One region of the Streptomyces sp. NPDC020681 genome, then DNA from elsewhere that is predicted to be linked to it. Evidence: riboswitches for the same ligand, from Rfam matches in the RefSeq annotation. Region 1 holds a riboswitch; the other holds the start of a gene.

Evidence for each region. Region 1 has a riboswitch for S-adenosylmethionine ahead of ACH4YL_RS29565 (aminotransferase class V-fold PLP-dependent enzyme). Riboswitches for the same ligand answer to the same signal wherever they lie in the genome.
Region 2: it holds a riboswitch for S-adenosylmethionine, as region 1 does, so the genes downstream of both, thrC (threonine synthase) here and ACH4YL_RS29565 (aminotransferase class V-fold PLP-dependent enzyme) in region 1, are expected to answer to the same signal.

What each region holds. Positions count from the first base shown of each region.
Region 1 is NZ_JBIRTX010000015.1:54,577-62,875, forward strand. It holds gene ACH4YL_RS29545 (c-type cytochrome) at 32-841, shown strand; gene ACH4YL_RS29550 (Rieske 2Fe-2S domain-containing protein) at 838-1,893, shown strand; gene ACH4YL_RS29555 (cytochrome bc complex cytochrome b subunit) at 1,890-3,512, shown strand; gene trpD (anthranilate phosphoribosyltransferase) at 3,651-4,715, shown strand; SAM riboswitch class IV at 4,861-4,978, shown strand; gene ACH4YL_RS29565 (aminotransferase class V-fold PLP-dependent enzyme) at 5,187-6,608, shown strand; gene ACH4YL_RS29570 (Lrp/AsnC family transcriptional regulator) at 6,706-6,987, opposite strand; gene ACH4YL_RS29575 (rhomboid family intramembrane serine protease) at 6,984-7,718, opposite strand; gene ACH4YL_RS29580 (hypothetical protein) at 7,836-8,078, shown strand; gene ACH4YL_RS29585 (NYN domain-containing protein) at 8,111-8,299, shown strand, end outside.
Region 2 is NZ_JBIRTX010000017.1:131,580-139,878, reverse strand. It holds gene ACH4YL_RS31725 (SIS domain-containing protein) at 1-678, opposite strand, end outside; gene ACH4YL_RS31720 (ABC transporter substrate-binding protein) at 991-2,214, shown strand; gene ACH4YL_RS31715 (DUF3263 domain-containing protein) at 2,255-2,503, shown strand; gene otsB (trehalose-phosphatase) at 2,513-3,361, shown strand; gene ACH4YL_RS31705 (trehalose-6-phosphate synthase) at 3,317-4,816, opposite strand; gene ACH4YL_RS31700 (hypothetical protein) at 4,885-5,145, opposite strand; gene ACH4YL_RS31695 (glucosyl-3-phosphoglycerate synthase) at 5,184-6,149, opposite strand; SAM riboswitch class I at 6,293-6,440, shown strand; gene thrC (threonine synthase) at 6,458-7,741, shown strand; gene ACH4YL_RS31685 (MoaD/ThiS family protein) at 7,774-8,049, shown strand.

The DNA of each region.
Region 1 (8,299 bases):
GACGCTGAAGATCCTGACACCGGGGTAATCCGTGAAAAAGCTCTCCGCACGACGACGCCATCCGCTGGCGGCGGTCGTCGTCCTACTCCTCGCGCTGGCGGCCACTGGGGGGCTGTACGCCGCGTTCGCGCCCGCGGACAAGGCGCAGGCCGATGAAACCGCCCAGTCCCTCGCCATCGAGGAGGGCAAGAAGCTGTACACCGTCGGCTGCGCCAGCTGCCACGGAACCGGCGGTCAGGGCACCTCTGACGGCCCGAGCCTGGTCGGCGTCGGCTCCGCCGCGGTCGACTTCCAGGTCGGCACCGGCCGGATGCCGGCCCAGCAGCCCGGCGCCCAGGTGCCGGCGAAGAAGGTCATCTACACGCAGGCCGAGATCGACCAGCTTGCTGCGTATGTCGCCTCCCTCGGCGCCGGTCCGATCACGCCGACCGAGAAGCAGGTCAGCCCGGAGGGCGCGGACATCGCCCGTGGTGGCGACCTGTTCCGCACCAACTGCGCCCAGTGCCACAACTTCACGGGAGAGGGTGGCGCGCTGACGAACGGCAAGTACGCCCCGAACCTTATGGGAGTGTCGCCGAAGCACATCTACGAGGCCATGCAGACCGGCCCGCAGAACATGCCCTCCTTCCCGGACACGACGCTGCCGGAGCAGGAGAAGAAGGACATCATCGCGTACCTCGAGACCGTGAACAGCGGGGACTCCGAGAGCCCCGGCGGCCTCAAGCTCGGTGGCCTCGGCCCCGTCAGCGAGGGTCTGTTCGGCTGGATCGCCGGTCTGGGCGCGTTGATCGCAGTTGCCATCTGGGTCGCGGCCCACACCGCTAAGGCCAAGAAGTCATGAGTAGCCAAGAGATTCCAGAAGAGAAGAACCTGCCCGCAGAGCAGGACGGCGCGCACGGCGCGGTGGCGCGCGAAGACGACCCCTTCAAGGACCCGGGACTGCCGGCCCACAAGCCGCGCGTCCAGGACATCGACGAGCGGGCCGCCAAGCGGTCCGAGCGCACGGTCGCCTTCCTGTTCACCCTGTCGATGCTGGCCACGGTCGCGTTCATCGCGGCCTTCGTGACCATCAAGGTCGACGAGATCGTCTACATCTGGCCGTTCGGCCATGTCAGCGCGCTGAACTTCGCGCTGGGCACGACGCTCGGCATCGCGCTCTTCGCCATCGGCGCGGGCGCGGTCCACTGGGCGCGGACGCTCATGTCCGACCAGGAGATCGCCGACGAGCGCCACCCCATCGCCGCCGAGCCCGAGGTCAGGGCCAAGGTCCTGGCGGACTTCGCGGACGGCGCCGCGGAGTCCGGCTTCGGCCGGCGCAAGCTGGTCCGCAACACCATGTTCGGCGCGCTGGCCCTGGTGCCGCTCTCCGGTCTGGTGCTGCTGCGCGACCTGGGCCCGCTGCCCGAGAAGAAGCTGCGCACCACGATGTGGCGCAAGGGCCTCGAGCTCATCAACATGAACACGCTCGAGCCGCTGCGTCCCGAGGACATCGCCGTGGGCTCACTGACCTTCGCCATGCCCGAGGGCCTGGAGGAGGACAGCCACGAGTTCCAGAAGGAGATCGCCAAGGCGGCCCTGATGATCGTCCGGCTCCAGCCTAAGGACATCAAGGACAAGCAGGAGCTCGACTGGTCGCACGAGGGCATCGTGGCCTTCTCCAAGATCTGCACCCATGTCGGCTGCCCCGTCAGCCTGTACGAGCAGCAGACGCACCACGTGCTCTGCCCGTGCCACCAGTCCACCTTCGACCTCTCCGACGGCGCCAAGGTCATCTTCGGCCCTGCTGGCCACCCCCTTCCGCAGCTGCGGATCGGCGTGAACGCGGAGGGCAACCTCGAGGCGCTCGGCGACTTCGACGAGCCCGTCGGTCCTTCCTTCTGGGAGCGCGGATGAGTAACACACCGGAATCGAAGAAAGCACCCGCCGGCGAGCGGGTAGCCGACTGGGCGGACGGCCGGCTCGGGATCTACTCCCTGGCCAAGGCCAACATGCGCAAGATCTTCCCGGACCACTGGTCCTTCATGCTGGGTGAGATCTGCCTCTACAGCTTCATCATCATCATCCTCACGGGTGTGTATCTGACGCTGTTCTTCCACCCGAGCATGAACGAGGTCGTGTACGAGGGCTCGTACGTCCCGATGCAGGGCATCCGGATGTCCGAGGCGTACTCCTCGACGCTGGACATCAGCTTCGACGTCCGCGGCGGTCTGCTGATCCGGCAGATCCACCACTGGGCGGCGCTGGTCTTCATCTCCGGCATGCTGGTGCACATGATGCGCGTCTTCTTCACGGGCGCGTTCCGCAAGCCGCGCGAGATCAACTGGCTCTTCGGCTTCCTGCTGCTGGTGCTCGGCATGTTCACCGGCTTCACCGGCTACTCGCTCCCGGACGACCTGCTCTCCGGTACGGGTGTGCGGTTCATGGAGGGCGCGGTCCTGTCGATGCCCGTCGTCGGCACCTACCTGTCGTTCTTCCTGTTCGGCGGAGAGTTCCCGGGCGCCGACTTCGTGCCCCGCTTCTACTCGATCCACATCCTGCTGCTGCCGGGCATCATGATGGGCCTGCTGGTGGGGCATCTGATCCTGGTCTTCTACCACAAGCACACGCAGTTCGCGGGCCCCGGACGTACGAACAAGAACGTCGTCGGCATGCCGCTGCTGCCGATCTACATGGCCAAGGCCGGCGGCTTCTTCTTCCTCGTCTTCGGCGTCATCGCGGTCCTCTCGGCCATCGCCTCGATCAACCCGATCTGGGCGCTCGGGCCGTACCGCCCGGACCAGGTCTCCACCGGCGCACAGCCGGACTGGTACATGGGCTTCTCCGAGGGCCTGATCCGGGCGATGCCTGGCTGGGAGATCAACGCCTGGGGCCACACACTCGCCCTGGGTGTGTTCATCCCGCTGATGATCTTCCCGTTGGTGCTCGTCGCGATCGCGGTCTATCCGTTCGTCGAGTCCTGGGTCACCGGGGACAAGCGCGAGCACCACATCCTGGACCGCCCGCGCAACGCTCCGACCCGTACGGCCTTCGGTGTGGCATGGCTGACCTGGTACTTCGTGCTGTTGATCGCCGGTGGCAACGACATGTTCGCCATCTTCTTCAACCTGTCGATCAACCACATCACCTGGTTCGCCCGGATCGCCTTCTTCGTCGGACCGGTCCTCGCCTTCATCGTCACCAAGCGGATCTGTCTGGGTCTGCAGCGTCGCGACCGCGACAAGGTGCTGCACGGACGTGAGTCCGGCATCATCAAGCGCCTGCCGCACGGTGAGTTCGTCGAGATCCACGAGCCGCTCAACCAGTCCGATCTGCACACGCTCACCGCGCACGAGCAGTACGAGCCGGCCGAGATCGGCCCGGAGGTGGACGAGAACGGCGTGGAGCGCAAGATCGGCCGCGGCCAGAAGCTGAAGGCCAAGCTGAGCAAGGGCTACTACGGCGAGGGGAACCAGATTCCCAAGCCGACCTCCGAGGAGTACAAGGAGATCACCAGCGGCCACGGTCACCACTGACCGCCCGGCTGTTACCGATCGCCTGATCGTTTTCGCCACGGCAGGAGCCCCGTCCATTCGCTGGACGGGGCTCTTTGCCGTCCCCGGGGCTGGATAGGGTGGCCTCATCCCATTCGCCTGTGGACCCTGGAGCGGACCATGAACGTTGTGACCCCGGTTGGCGGCGACAGCGTGGCGGACCTCTCCTGGCCCGGCGTGCTGAACGCCCTCCTCGACAACCGTGACCAGAGCGCCGACGCCACCGCCTGGGCGATGGACCGGATCCTCAGCGGCGAGGCCACCAACGCGCAGATCGCGGGCTTCGCGGTCGCGCTGCGCGCCAAGGGCGAGACGGTCGACGAGATCACCGGTCTCGTACGGACCATGTACGCGCACGCGAATCTGATCGACGTGCCGGGCCCCAGCGTCGACATCGTCGGCACGGGCGGCGACGGCGCCAAGACGGTGAACATCTCCACCATGTCCGCGATCGTCGTCGCCGGCACGGGCGCGAAGGTCGTCAAGCACGGCAATCGCGCGGCCTCGTCGGCGAGCGGCGCGTCCGACGTGCTGGAGAAGCTCGGCGTCAACCTGGAGCTCACCCCGCAGCGGGTCGCCGAGGTCGCGGAGGAGGCCGGGATCACCTTCTGCTTCGCGGTGAAGTTCCACCCGGCGCTGCGGCATGTGGCGGCGGCCCGCAAGGAGTTGGGCATCCGCACCACGTTCAACTTCCTGGGCCCGCTGACCAACCCGGCGAAGGTGAAGGCCCAGGCCACCGGGGTCGCGGACGCGCGGATGGCGCCGATCATGGCCGGTGTGCTGGCCGACCGAGGCTCGTCGGCGCTGGTCTTCCGCGGCGACGACGGCCTCGACGAGCTGACGACGACGGCGACGTCCCGGGTCTGGGTGGTACGGGACGGTGCGGTGCGCGAGGAGTCGTTCGACCCGCGGGACATCGGGGTCGACCTGGTGCCGGTGGAGGCGCTGCGGGGCGCGGACGCCTCGTACAACGCGGATGTGGCCCGCCGGCTGCTGAACGGCGAGACCGGGCCCGTACGGGACGCGGTGCTGCTGAACGCGGCGGCGGCGCTGGTCGCCCTCGCGCCGGACGACGCCCCGCTCGCCGAGCAGCTGCGGGCCGGGATGGCCAAGGCGGCTGAGTCGATCGATTCCGGGTCCGCCAAGCGGGCGCTGGACGGCTGGGTCGCGGCCAGCAACTCCTAGGGTCTGTCGTCTGGTTCAGGCCGGATCCAGACGACAGACCTGGTGCGGGACGGCCGCTCGGCCCGGCGATGCCCGGCCGGGCCGCCGTGTCCCGGAATCCGGACTGCGGTTGCGCGCGTGCGAGCGACTGGATACGGTCTCGGCAGGTCATGAGTGACAGCGACTACGGCCCCGGCCCGCTGTCCGGCAACCCTCCGTCCGTGGCGGGGTGCCCCGGGTGAAGACCAGGCCGTGGGCAGCGAGGCCCGCGGCAAGCGCGGACCCCTGCAAGCCCTGGGGTCCTGGTCCTCAAGGGAGCAGTCTCGTGAGCAAGCGAATGCGATAGGGCCTAACAGCCCCTTCTTCAGTACGCCTCCACCCGGGCACCGCCGTGTGTTGAGGCAATCCCCCTGCGCCGAGCGGCCGTTGAGCGCACCGGCGTACGGGTCCACGAAGAGCCCATTCCGCCTTGTCCTGCCGGGAGATACCGCCATGTCCGCACGCCCGAACGCCGTCGCCACCGACACCTCGTCCGCCCTCGCCACCGACACCTCGTCCGCCGCCGTCGACGCCGGGGAACCCTGCTGTGCCGCCCCGCTGCCGGTACTCGGCCGGGACGTCACCGTCCCGCTCGTGACCGGCGGCGAGGTCACCTACGCCGCGCTCGACTACGCGGCGAGCGCCCCGGCGTTGCAGCGGGTGTGGGACGACGTGGCCGCGTACGCCCCGTACTACGGCAGCGTGCACCGTGGCGCCGGATACCTCTCGCAGCTCTCCACGGACCTGTTCGAGAACAGCCGCGCGACGGTCCATGAGTTCCTGGACTGCCGGGACGGCGACCAGGTCGTCTTCACCCGCTCCACCACCGACTCGCTCAACCTGCTGGCGTCCGTCCTCCCCGCCGACTGCGAGGTCTTTGTCTTCGAGACCGAGCACCACGCCTCGCTGCTGCCGTGGCGCGAGGCCCGGGTGACGTATCTGAACGCGCCGCGGACGCCGGGCCAGGCCGTCGCGACGCTGGAGCGGGCGCTGGCGGACCGGGACCCTTGCGGCCCCGCGCTGGTCTGTGTCACGGGTGCGTCCAATGTGACCGGTGAGCTGTGGCCGGTGAAGGAGCTCGCCGCGGCGGCCCATGCCCACGGAGCCCGGATCGTGCTCGACGCGGCACAGCTCGCGCCTCACCACCCGGTCTCCGTACAGGACTTGGGCGTCGACTGGGTCGCCTTCTCCGGGCACAAGCTGTACGCGCCGTTCGGCTCGGGCGTGCTGGCGGGCCGGGCGGACTGGCTGCAGGACGCGGAGCCGTATCTCGCGGGCGGCGGCGCGTCGCGGAAGGTCGCGCGGCGCACGGACGGTGGCGTGGACGTCGAGTGGCACACCACGGCCGCCCGCCACGAGGCCGGTTCGCCGAATGTCATCGGCGTCTACTCGATCGCCTCCGCCTGCAAGGCGCTGACCGAGGCCGGGTTCGACACCCTCGTCGCCCGTGAGCGGCACCTCATCGACACGGTCCGGGCCGGCCTGGCGCAGGTGCCGGAGGTCAGGGTGCTCTCGCTGTTCGGCGACGACGCGCCCCGGGTGGGGGTCATCTCGTTCGTGGTCGAGGGCTGGAACAGCTCGCACTTCGCGGCGGCCCTCTCCGCTGAGTACGGCATCGGCGTCCGTGACGGCCTGTTCTGCGCCCACCCGCTGGTCCGCACTCTGCTCGGCAGCGACCCGCAGGACCCGGGCGAGTGCGGTGCGCCGGAGGCGGAGCCGGGCGAGCGGTCGCTCAACGCGATCCGCGTCAGCTTCGGCGCGGGCACGCCGGACGAGCATGTGGAGCGCTTCGTGGGAGCGGTGAAGGAACTGGTGCGGGACGGCGCGAAGTGGGCCTACCGCACGGAGGACGGCCGGTGCGTCCCTGCGGTGTGACAGCCGCTGAATGTCTGGGCCCGCTGATACCTGAACAGGCCCGCTGAAACTCGAACAGGCCCGCGCCGTCCGGCGCGGGCCTGTTCAGGTGCGGCTGTCAGGAGTCGAGGCCGATCGCGAACGCCGCCTCGAGGTCGTGCTGGGAGTACGTGCGGAACGCGACATGCGTGTCCGTGCCCTCCACACCCGCGATCTTGCTGATGCGGCCCGGGATCACGTCCGCCAGGTCCTCGTGCTTGCTCACCCGGACCATGGCGATCAGATCGTACGTACCGGTGACGGAGAAGACCTCGCTGACGTTCTCCAGCGCCGCGATCGACTCGGCGATCTCGGGGATGCGGTCCACGCTGGTCTTGATGAGCACGATCGCGGTGATCACGGCTGGCTTTCTCCCTCGGTGGCCGCTGCTTGGGCCTTCACTGTAGTCCCCTGCCGGAACCGGCCCCATGCGTAGAGAAAGCCGACGCCGAACCCCACCAGGTGCGCCAGATACGCGACCCCCGGCCCGCTGCCCGCGCCGCGAGCCGCCAGCCACTGCAGGACGAACCAGAAGATCAGCACGATCCAGGCCGGGAAGCGCAGCGGCAGGAAGAAGAGGAACGGGAAGAGACTGGTGACCCGGGCCTTCGGGAAGAGGTACAGAAAGGCGCCGAGGACGCCCGAGATCGCTCCGGAGGCTCCCACCAGGGTCTGGTCGGACTCGGCGTTGGCCGCCGCGTAGGCGAGCAGGGCGAGATAGCCGCAGCCGAGATAGAAGAGGCCGAACTCCAGCTGCCCCATCCGTTCCTCCGCCATCGCGCCGAAGACGTAGAGGAAGAGCATGTTGCCGAGGAGGTGCAGCCAGCTGCCGTGGACGAAGAGGGCGGTGAAGGGGGTGACGAGTGTGTCGGCGGTGCCGCTCATCAGTTCGTCGGGGATCACGCCCCAGCGCTCGAAGTATCCGCTCTGTGCGGAGAGCAGCGCGTCACCGGTGCCGTACACCGGATTCAGCCCCGAGACGGGGCTGATCAGGAACACCGCGCAGCAGACGGCGATCACGCCGTATGTCACCGCGGGTCCCGTCGCCGCCCCCCGGACCGCACCCAGGGCGGCACCCCGCCAACCGATCATGGACAGAGCATGGCGTAGTGGGGCTGAACGGTACAGAGCGCCTCGCCGTGCCCTGGGGTACCTGCGAGGCCGTAGGGTTACGGGGAGTACATCCGCGGTTCTACAGAGGACGGAACGATGACGACGGTCCCTTCGCCGACGGCCGAGACCCGCTGGCGGTGCACGCTCTGCGGCAACCTCACCCGTTTCGACGTCACCCGCTCGTCGAAGGTCGTCGAATACGTCCATCTGGACCTGGCCGGAGAACCGACGGTCGAGGAGCGCGAGGTGGTCAGTGAGACCATCGAATCGGTGCGTTGCCGGTGGTGCAACGCGGTGGACAAGATCGAGTTGGTGGACAGGCCGGGCGCCGGTTCCTGAGGAGCGGCCCGAACGGGTAGGGGTGACGGATCGTGGAGCAGCCTGAGAGCGGCGCCGAGCCGGCCGGTGCGGCCGGCGACGCCGCCGAGGCGCTCGACCGGCCGTTGCCGGAAGGCGTACGGCACCGGGTCGTGGCGCTGGTCTCGGACGCCTTCGGCGGGCTCACGGTCTCCGAACTTCCGTCCCAGCTGCGGCAGTACGCCCGCTTCACGCCGTCCCGG
Region 2 (8,299 bases), on a different contig from region 1:
GATGGAGATCGGGCCGTGGCGGTACTCCATCGCGGGGTACGCCTCCGTCCACGCGCCCGCGGCCTCGCGCATCTTCAGGCCCGCCTCCAGCGCCAGACCGTATGTCCAGCCGCGGCCGAGGAAGGTCCACTGCTCCGCACCCACCACCGCCTCCGGCAGCGGCTCCGTGACGGCGAGCTCCGCGTCGACCGCCGCATCGGCGACGGACTTCACGCCGGGAATGTCACCCAGACCGGCCCGCAGGAACGCCAGCGCCGTCGTCGCGAAGCGCGTCTGGACGACCGACTCCTCGTCGGCCCAGTCCAGCACCGCCACCGCGTCCGCGGCCTCCATCACCGGAGTCTTCGGGTCGGCCGTCAGCGCCAGCGTCGGGACCTTGCCGCGGAGTTCGGTCAGCAGGTCGAGTACCTCGGTCGTGGTGCCGGAGCGGGTGATCGCGACGACCCGGTCGTAGGACCGGCCGGCCGGGAACTCGGACGAGGCGAACGCGTCCGTCTCGCCCAGTCCCGCCGCCTCCCGCAGCGCCGCGTACGCGATCGCCATGAACCAGGACGTACCGCACCCGGTGACGGCGACCCGCTCACCCGGCTGCGGAAGGCCCTCGAAGGCGGCGGCGGCTTCGGCCGCCCGGCGCCAGCAGGCGGGCTGAGTGGCTATCTCTGCTGCGGTACGGGACATGCGGCAAGGCTCCTCGCGACGTACGCCTGACTGGGACCGGCACCGACCCATGGGTGCCGTGACGTGCTTAGCAGGCCGCGACGCACCCGGGCAACGCCCGTCCACGGCGGGGCCGACGAACGGACACCGCGGGGCAGGCGTTGTGGAAGTGATACCGGGTACGAGTGGACCGCATCCCCCCGGATGGGGCAAAATGCCAGCTCATCTTGGGGGTCGGACCGGGGGGCCGGACCGGGGCAAACAAACAGAGGGTGGGGCAGGACTGTGCACCGGCGCATCTTGGGTCTGACCGCGGCACTTGCCGCGCTGGGTATGACGGCAGGACTCTCTGGCTGCGGGGTGACGGGCGGCTCCTCCGACGTCACGCTCAAGCTCGTCGCGGCCGACTACGACGTCGCGGGTGGCGAGAGCAGCAAGAACTACTGGGCAGACCTGGCGACCAAGTTCGAGTCCAAGAACCCCGGCATCAAGATCGACGTACAGATCGAGTCCTGGAACGACGTCGACCGCAAGGTCGCCGAGATGGTGAAGGCCGGCAACGCCCCCGACATCGCGCAGATCGGCGCGTACGCCGACTACGCCGCGGCCGACAAGCTCTACTCCGCCGACCAGCTGCTCTCCATCCCCGTACAGTCCAACTTCCTCACCCCGCTCATCGACGCCGGCGAGCAGAAGCGCGTGCAGTACGGGCTGCCGTTCGTCGCCTCCACCCGGCTGCTCTTCTACAACAAGTCGCTCTTCAAAGAGGCCGGCATCAAGGCGGACCCGAAGACCTGGGACGACCTCCAGGACGGCGCGGAGAAGCTGAAGGCGAACACGGACGTCAAGTACCCGTTCGCGCTGCCGCTCGGCCCGGAAGAGGCGCAGGCCGAGACCATGATGTGGCTGCTGAGCGGCGGCGACGGATACACCGACTCGGGCGGCAGCTACTCGATCGACTCGAAGGTGAACATATCCACCTTCGAGTGGCTGAAGACCAACCTGGTCGCCAAGGAGCTCACCGGCCCGGTCGCCCCGTCCAAGCTGAACCGCAAGGACGCCTTCGCCGCCTTCACGCGCGGCGAGGTCGGCATGCTCAACGGCCACCCGTCGCTGCTGCAGGCGGCCCAGAAGGCCAAGATCGACGTCGGCAAGGTGGCCCTGCCGGGCCGCACCGGCAAGTCGAAGGCGACCATGGGCGTCGCCGACTGGATCATGGGCTTCAAGCAGAACGGCCACCGCGCCGAGATCGGCAAGTTCCTGGACTTCGTCTTCGCCGACGAGAACGTCCTCGCCTTCGCCGGCCAGAACGACCTGCTGCCCGCCACGATCTCCGCGTCCGAGGCGATGGAGCAGGACCCGCAGCACAAGAACCTGCACGAGTTCCTGGCGGAGCTCCCGAGTTCGCAGCTGCCGCCGGTCGGCAAGACGTCGTGGGCCGCGGTGAGCGAGAACATCAAGCAGAACATCGGCGGGGCCGTGGAGCCCGGCGGCGACCCGAAGCAGGTCCTGACCGGGATCGCGGACGCGGCCACCAAGGCGGAGGCCGCCGAGTAGTCGTCCCGCGGCGCGCGGCCGCGCCGTTATGTTGGATCGTATGACCGACGACGCGGCCCCTGGCGACGCGCTCTCCGAGCGCGACCGTGCCGTTCTGGCCTTGGAGCACCGCTCCTGGCCGGGACCCGGCGCGAAGGAGCGGGCCATCCGGGAGCAGCTCGGCATCTCCCCGGTGCGCTACTACCAGCTCCTGAACGCACTCCTCGACGACGAACGCGCCCTGGCCCACGACCCGGTGACAGTCAACCGGCTTCGCCGTGTCAGGGACGCGCAACGAAGTCGCCGATAGGGTCGGGTCATGGGCAGCTCCCCGTATGTGCATCCCCTGCCGTCGCCGTCGACGCCTGTGGGCCGGGACGGTCTGGCCGCGCTGCTGGCCCGGCCGGCCAAGGCCGTCGTAGCGCTCGACTTCGACGGCACGCTCGCCGAGATCGTGCCCGACCCCGAGCAGGCTCGCGCCCACCCGGACGCCGTGCCCGCGCTCGCCGAGCTCGCGCCGAGGGTCGCCTCCGTCGCCGTGGTCACCGGCCGCCCGGCCGGAGTTGCCGTGCGCTACGGCGGCTTCGCCGGAGTGCCGGGCCTGGAGCACCTGGTGGTGCTCGGTCACTACGGCGCCGAGCGCTGGGACGCGGTCTCCGGCACGGTCAGCGCGCCCGCTCCGCACCCGGGTGTCGCCGCCGCCCGCGCCGAACTGCCCGGGTTCCTGGACGGGATCGGCGCGTGGAACGGCGTCTGGATCGAGGAGAAGGGCCGCGCGGTCGCCGTCCACACCCGCCGGGCGTCCGATCCGCAGGCCGCGTTCGAGGCGCTGCGCGGTCCGCTCGGTGAACTCGCCGCCCGCCACGGCCTGATCGTGGAGCCGGGCCGCATGGTCCTCGAACTGCGCCCGCCCGGCATGGACAAGGGCAGGGCACTCGCCGACTACGTACGCGAGACCGAGGCGGAAGCCGTGCTGTACGCCGGGGACGACCTCGGCGACCTGCCCGCCTTCGCCGCGGTCGAGAAGCTGCGCTCCGAAGGCATCCCGGGTCTGCTGGTGTGCAGCGGCAGCAACGAGGTGCCGGAGCTGGCGGAACGGGCCGACCTGCTGCTGCCGGGACCGTCAGCGGTCGTCGCCTTCCTCGGGCTGCTGGCGCAGCGCCTCTAGCTGGTCGAGGAACCACTGCTGCGGCGGCAGCGCGGTCGCGGCCGCGGCCAGCCGTTTGGTGCGGCGGGCCCGTTCGTCGTCGGGCATGGTCAGCGCCTGGTGCAGGGCGCGGGCCGTCTCGGACACGTCGTACGGATTGACGGTGATGGCGTCCTCGCGCAGTTCGGCGTACGCACCCGCCTCCCGCGACAGCACCAGCGCGCAGCCGTTGTCGGAGACCACCGGGATCTCCTTGGCGACCAGGTTCAGCCCGTCCCGGACCGGGTTCACGAGGGCCACGTCGGCCAGCCGGTACGCGGCGAGCGAGCGGGCGAAGTCGTCCTTCACGTACAGATGCACCGGACGCCAGTCGTCGGTGCCGAACTCGGCGTTGATCTCGTCCGCGAGCGCCGAGACGTCCGCCGTGTACTGCCGGTAGACGGCGAGGTCCTGGCGCGAGGGGTAGGAGAACGCCAGATGCACCACCCGGCCCAGCCACTCGGGGTGCTCCTGCAGCAGTTCCCGGTAGGCGAGCAGCCCGCGCACGATGTTCTTGGACAGCTCGGTGCGGTCGACCCGTACGACGGTCCGGCAGTCGCCGGCCTCGGCGCGCAGCAGCGTCAGCCGCTCCTCGACCTCGGGGCGGTGGGCGAGCGCCCGCAGGTCGTCGCCGTCCACGCCCAGCGGGTGCACGGCCGCCTCGGTGCGCCGCAGAGGCGGGCGTCCCTGGCGCGAGTGCTCGATCCAGCGGTCCGGCCGGCCCGTCGGGGAGATCGGCTGTGCGATGCCGGTCTCGTTGTCGATGGACGCGCACTGCATGAAGCCGAAGGCCCAGGACCAGGTGTGGAAGCCGACCCGGTCCGCGCCGAGCATGCCCCAGACCAGCTGTTCGCGGATGTCGTCGGGGAGCATCCGGAAGTACTCCGGGGTCGCCCACGGCGTGTGAGTGAAGTGCCCGATCCGCAGGTCCTCACGCAGTTCCCGCAGCTGCCCCGGCACCAGCGCCAGGTGGTAGTCCTGCACCAGCACCGCGGCGCCGGGCGCGGCCCGGTCGGCCAGCGCCTCGGCGAAGGCGCGGTTGTAGGCGACGTACGACTCCCAGCGGCGCCGGAACTCCGCGTCGAAGACCGGCTCGCGCGGGATGTCGTACAGCATGTGGTGTACGAACCACAGCACCGAGTTCGCGATGCCGTTGTACGCGTCGGAGTAGACCGACTCGTCGATGTCGAGCATCAGCACACCCGGCTCTGCGACGCCGCGCCGGACCGCCTCCCGGTCACCTTCGCCGAGCGCGGCGCACACCCACAGAGCGTCCGCGTCGGAGCCGATGGCCGAGAGCCCGGAGACCAGCCCGCCGCCGCCGCGGCGGGCGTCGAGGGTGCCGTCCTGCTTGAGGGTGTACGAGACCGGGCCGCGGTTGGACGCGACGAGGACCTGGGCGGCAGCGGAGTGCCCGGAGGTGCGCTCAGTGACCATGTCGCGAAACCTAGCCCGTCCCCATATCCCTCAAACGTGCGTACGGCTCAGTGGCCGGTGTCGGCCGGTCAGTGGTTGGAGTGATTCCGGCGACTGCGGGTGGCGGCCACCGCGACCACTCCGGCCGCGGTCAGACTCAGCGCCAGACCGCCCAGCAGCCACAGTCGCTCGGCCTGGGGCTCGGCGTGTGCCGGCTGTTCGCGGTGGCGATCTGCGGTCTCGGCCGCGGCCGTGCCGACCGAGGTGACGAGAATCACCGCGAGCGCTCCGAGGATCCACGGCAGCCTGCGGGTGCGGCGCTTTGTTCGTGTACTACATCTAATGTCCATAAATAAGAAATTTAGACACGATGCTCGATGAGATCTGGTTAGGCCGCGCGGCGCGCCGCGTACTCACCGATCTCGCGCATCGGAGGCCGCTCCTCGGTGTCCACCGCATGCGTCCGCGGTACGAACCCGTCCTCGCCGCGCTCGAACTGCGTCAGCGCGGGACGCACCAAGTGACCGCGCGACAGGCGCAGTTGAGCCGTGCGGTAGATCGCCGCCGCCATCCGGCCCAGCGCCTGCCCGTCCTGGTGCCGGTGCTTGCGCGAACCCACGTCCACCTGCGCCAACGCGTCCAGACCCACCGTGTGCAGCGCGTCCACGAGCAGCCCCAGCTCCACCCCGTATCCGACCGGGAAGGGCAGCCGCTCCAGCAGCGAACGCCGGGCCGCGTACTCGCCGCCCAGCGGCTGGACGAAGCCGGCCAGCTGCGGCCAGTGCAGATTCAGCAGCGGCCGCGCCACCAGCTCGGTCACCCGTCCGCCCTGCCCCGCCTTGCCGGAGGCGAGCGAATCAGGATCGGTGTCGCCCAGCGGCCGGTCGTACATCGCCTTGACGAACTGCACCTCGGGATCGGTCAGCAGCGGGCCCACGATCCCGGAGACGAAGTCGGCCGAGAAGTCCCGCAGATCCGCGTCCACGAAGCAGACGATGTCGCCGCTGGTCGCCATCAGCGAGCGCCACAGCACCTCGCCCTTGCCCGGGACGGCCGGTATCCGCGGCAGGATCGAGTCCCGGTGCACCACCCGCGCGCCCGCCGCGCGCGCCACCTCGGCCGTACGGTCGCTCGAGCCCGAGTCGATCACCACCAGCTCGTCGACCAGAGGCACCGCCTCCATCAGCTCACGCCGGATGACGGTGACGATCTCGCCGACCGTCGCCTCCTCGTTCAGCGCGGGCAGCACTACGCTGACGCTCGCCGAGCGCTTGGCCGCCATGAGCCGGGGCAGCGGTCGGTCGGCCGCGGACCAGGAGCGCCTGCTCAGCCAGCGCTCCACCTCTTCGAGCACGTGCGCGTCTCCCTCGATTTCCGAATCGGTCAGGCGTCTCGCGGTTCGGACGACTATCTCAACAGTCCTGGCCTTCGGTTACAGTCTTGAACAACGCAGATGACCGCCGCATGCCGGGGGTCGTCCTGCTGACAATCGAATACCGCTCATCCAGAGGGGCAGAGGGATACGGCCCGTTGAAGCCCCGGCAACCCTCCAGCCGGTCTCCGTCGTTCATCGGACGCGAGGCTCCCGGCTAGGGAAGGTGCCAAATCCGTCTCGTGGCGAGACGCGCCATGAGGAAGATGAGGAGAAAGGGCCTCGCCATCATGGCTGTGCAGACTGTCGCAAGCACCACCCCCGTCAACCTGGGACCCGCCGCGGCGCTCTCGTGCCGCGAATGCGGGGAGCGTTTCGAGCTGGGCCCGATCTTCGCCTGTGCCTCCTGTTTCGGGCCGCTGGAAGTCGCGTACGACCTGCCGGCCGGAGACCCCGAAGCGCTGAGGAAGCGGATCGAAGCGGGTCCGGACAACATCTGGCGGTACGCGCCGCTGCTCCCCGTGCCCGCCGACGTGGCCGAGAAGCCGAACATCAACCCCGGCTTCACCAAGCTCGTCAAGGCCGACAACCTCGCCCGTGAGCTCGGTGTCACCGGCGGCCTGTACATCAAGGACGACTCCGGCAACCCGACGCACTCCTTCAAGGACCGCGTCGTCGCCATCGCCGTCGAGGCCGCGCGCGCCTTCGGCTTCACCACGCTTTCCTGCTCCTCCACCGGCAATCTGGCGGGCGCGGTCGGCGCGGCCGCCGCGCGGGCCGGCTTCCGCTCCTGCGTCTTCATCCCGCACGACCTGGAGCAGGGCAAGGTCGTCATGGCCGCGGTGTACGGCGGCGAACTCGTCGGCATCGAGGGCAACTACGACGACGTCAACCGCTTCTGCTCCGAGCTCATCGGCGACCCGCTCGGCGAGGGCTGGGGCTTTGTCAACGTCAACCTCCGCCCGTACTACGGCGAGGGCTCCAAGACGCTGGCGTACGAGATCTGCGAACAACTCGGCTGGCGTATCCCCGACCAGATCGTGATCCCGATCGCCTCGGGATCGCAGCTCACAAAGATCGACAAGGGTCTGCAGGAGCTGATCAAGCTGGGCCTGGTCGAGGACAGGCCGTACAAGATCTTCGGTGCCCAGGCGGAGGGCTGCTCGCCGGTGTCGGCGGCCTTCAAGGCCGGCCACGACGTCGTACGTCCGCAGAAGCCGAAGACCATCGCCAAGTCGCTGGCCATCGGCAACCCGGCCGACGGCCCGTACGTGCTGGACATCGCGCGCCGCACCGGCGGCGCGGTCGAGGACGTCGACGACGTGCAGATCGTCGACGCGATCAAGCTGCTGGCCCGCACCGAGGGCATCTTCGCGGAGACCGCGGGTGGCGTGACTGTGGGTGTTGCACGGAAGCTGATCGAGGCGGGTGTCATCGACCCGTCGCTCACCACGGTCGTCCTCAACACCGGAGACGGCCTCAAGACCCTCGACGCGGTCGCCCCGACCACCGGTCCCACGGCGACCATCCGCCCGAGCCTCGACGCATTCCGCGACGCCGGCCTGGCCCGCTGACACCGCCGACTACCTACGGAAGGCAGAACACCATGAGCGTGAACGTCCGCATCCCCACCATTCTCCGTACGTACACCGGCGGCCAGGCCGAGGTCGCGGCGCAGGGCGCGACCCTCTCCGAGGTCATCGCCGACCTGGAGAAGAACCACACCGGCATCGCCGCGCGCGTGCTGGACGACCAGGGCAAGCTGCGCCGCTTTGTGAACGTCTATGTGAATGACGACGACGTGCGCTTCGAGCAGGGCCTCGAGACGGCGACGCCGGACGGGGCCGGGGTTTCGATCATCCCGGCGGTCGCGGGCGGCTGAGCCACGCGAGTTGACGCACAGTTATGAGTTTGGCCCTCTCCGCAAGAGAAGCGGAGGGGGCCATTCTGCATGGTTGAGCGCGGTACAGTTGGGGAAGTCCCCTCGGCTGCCCGTGCCGGCCGCATATGAGAATGCGCCCGGGCGCGACAAGAAGCAGCCAATGTGTTCGATCGTATTGCGGCTTAAGTGCCGTATGCCGGGCCCGACTTGCCCCGGAATTTCTTGAATTCAGGTCAAACTTCCCTTCGGT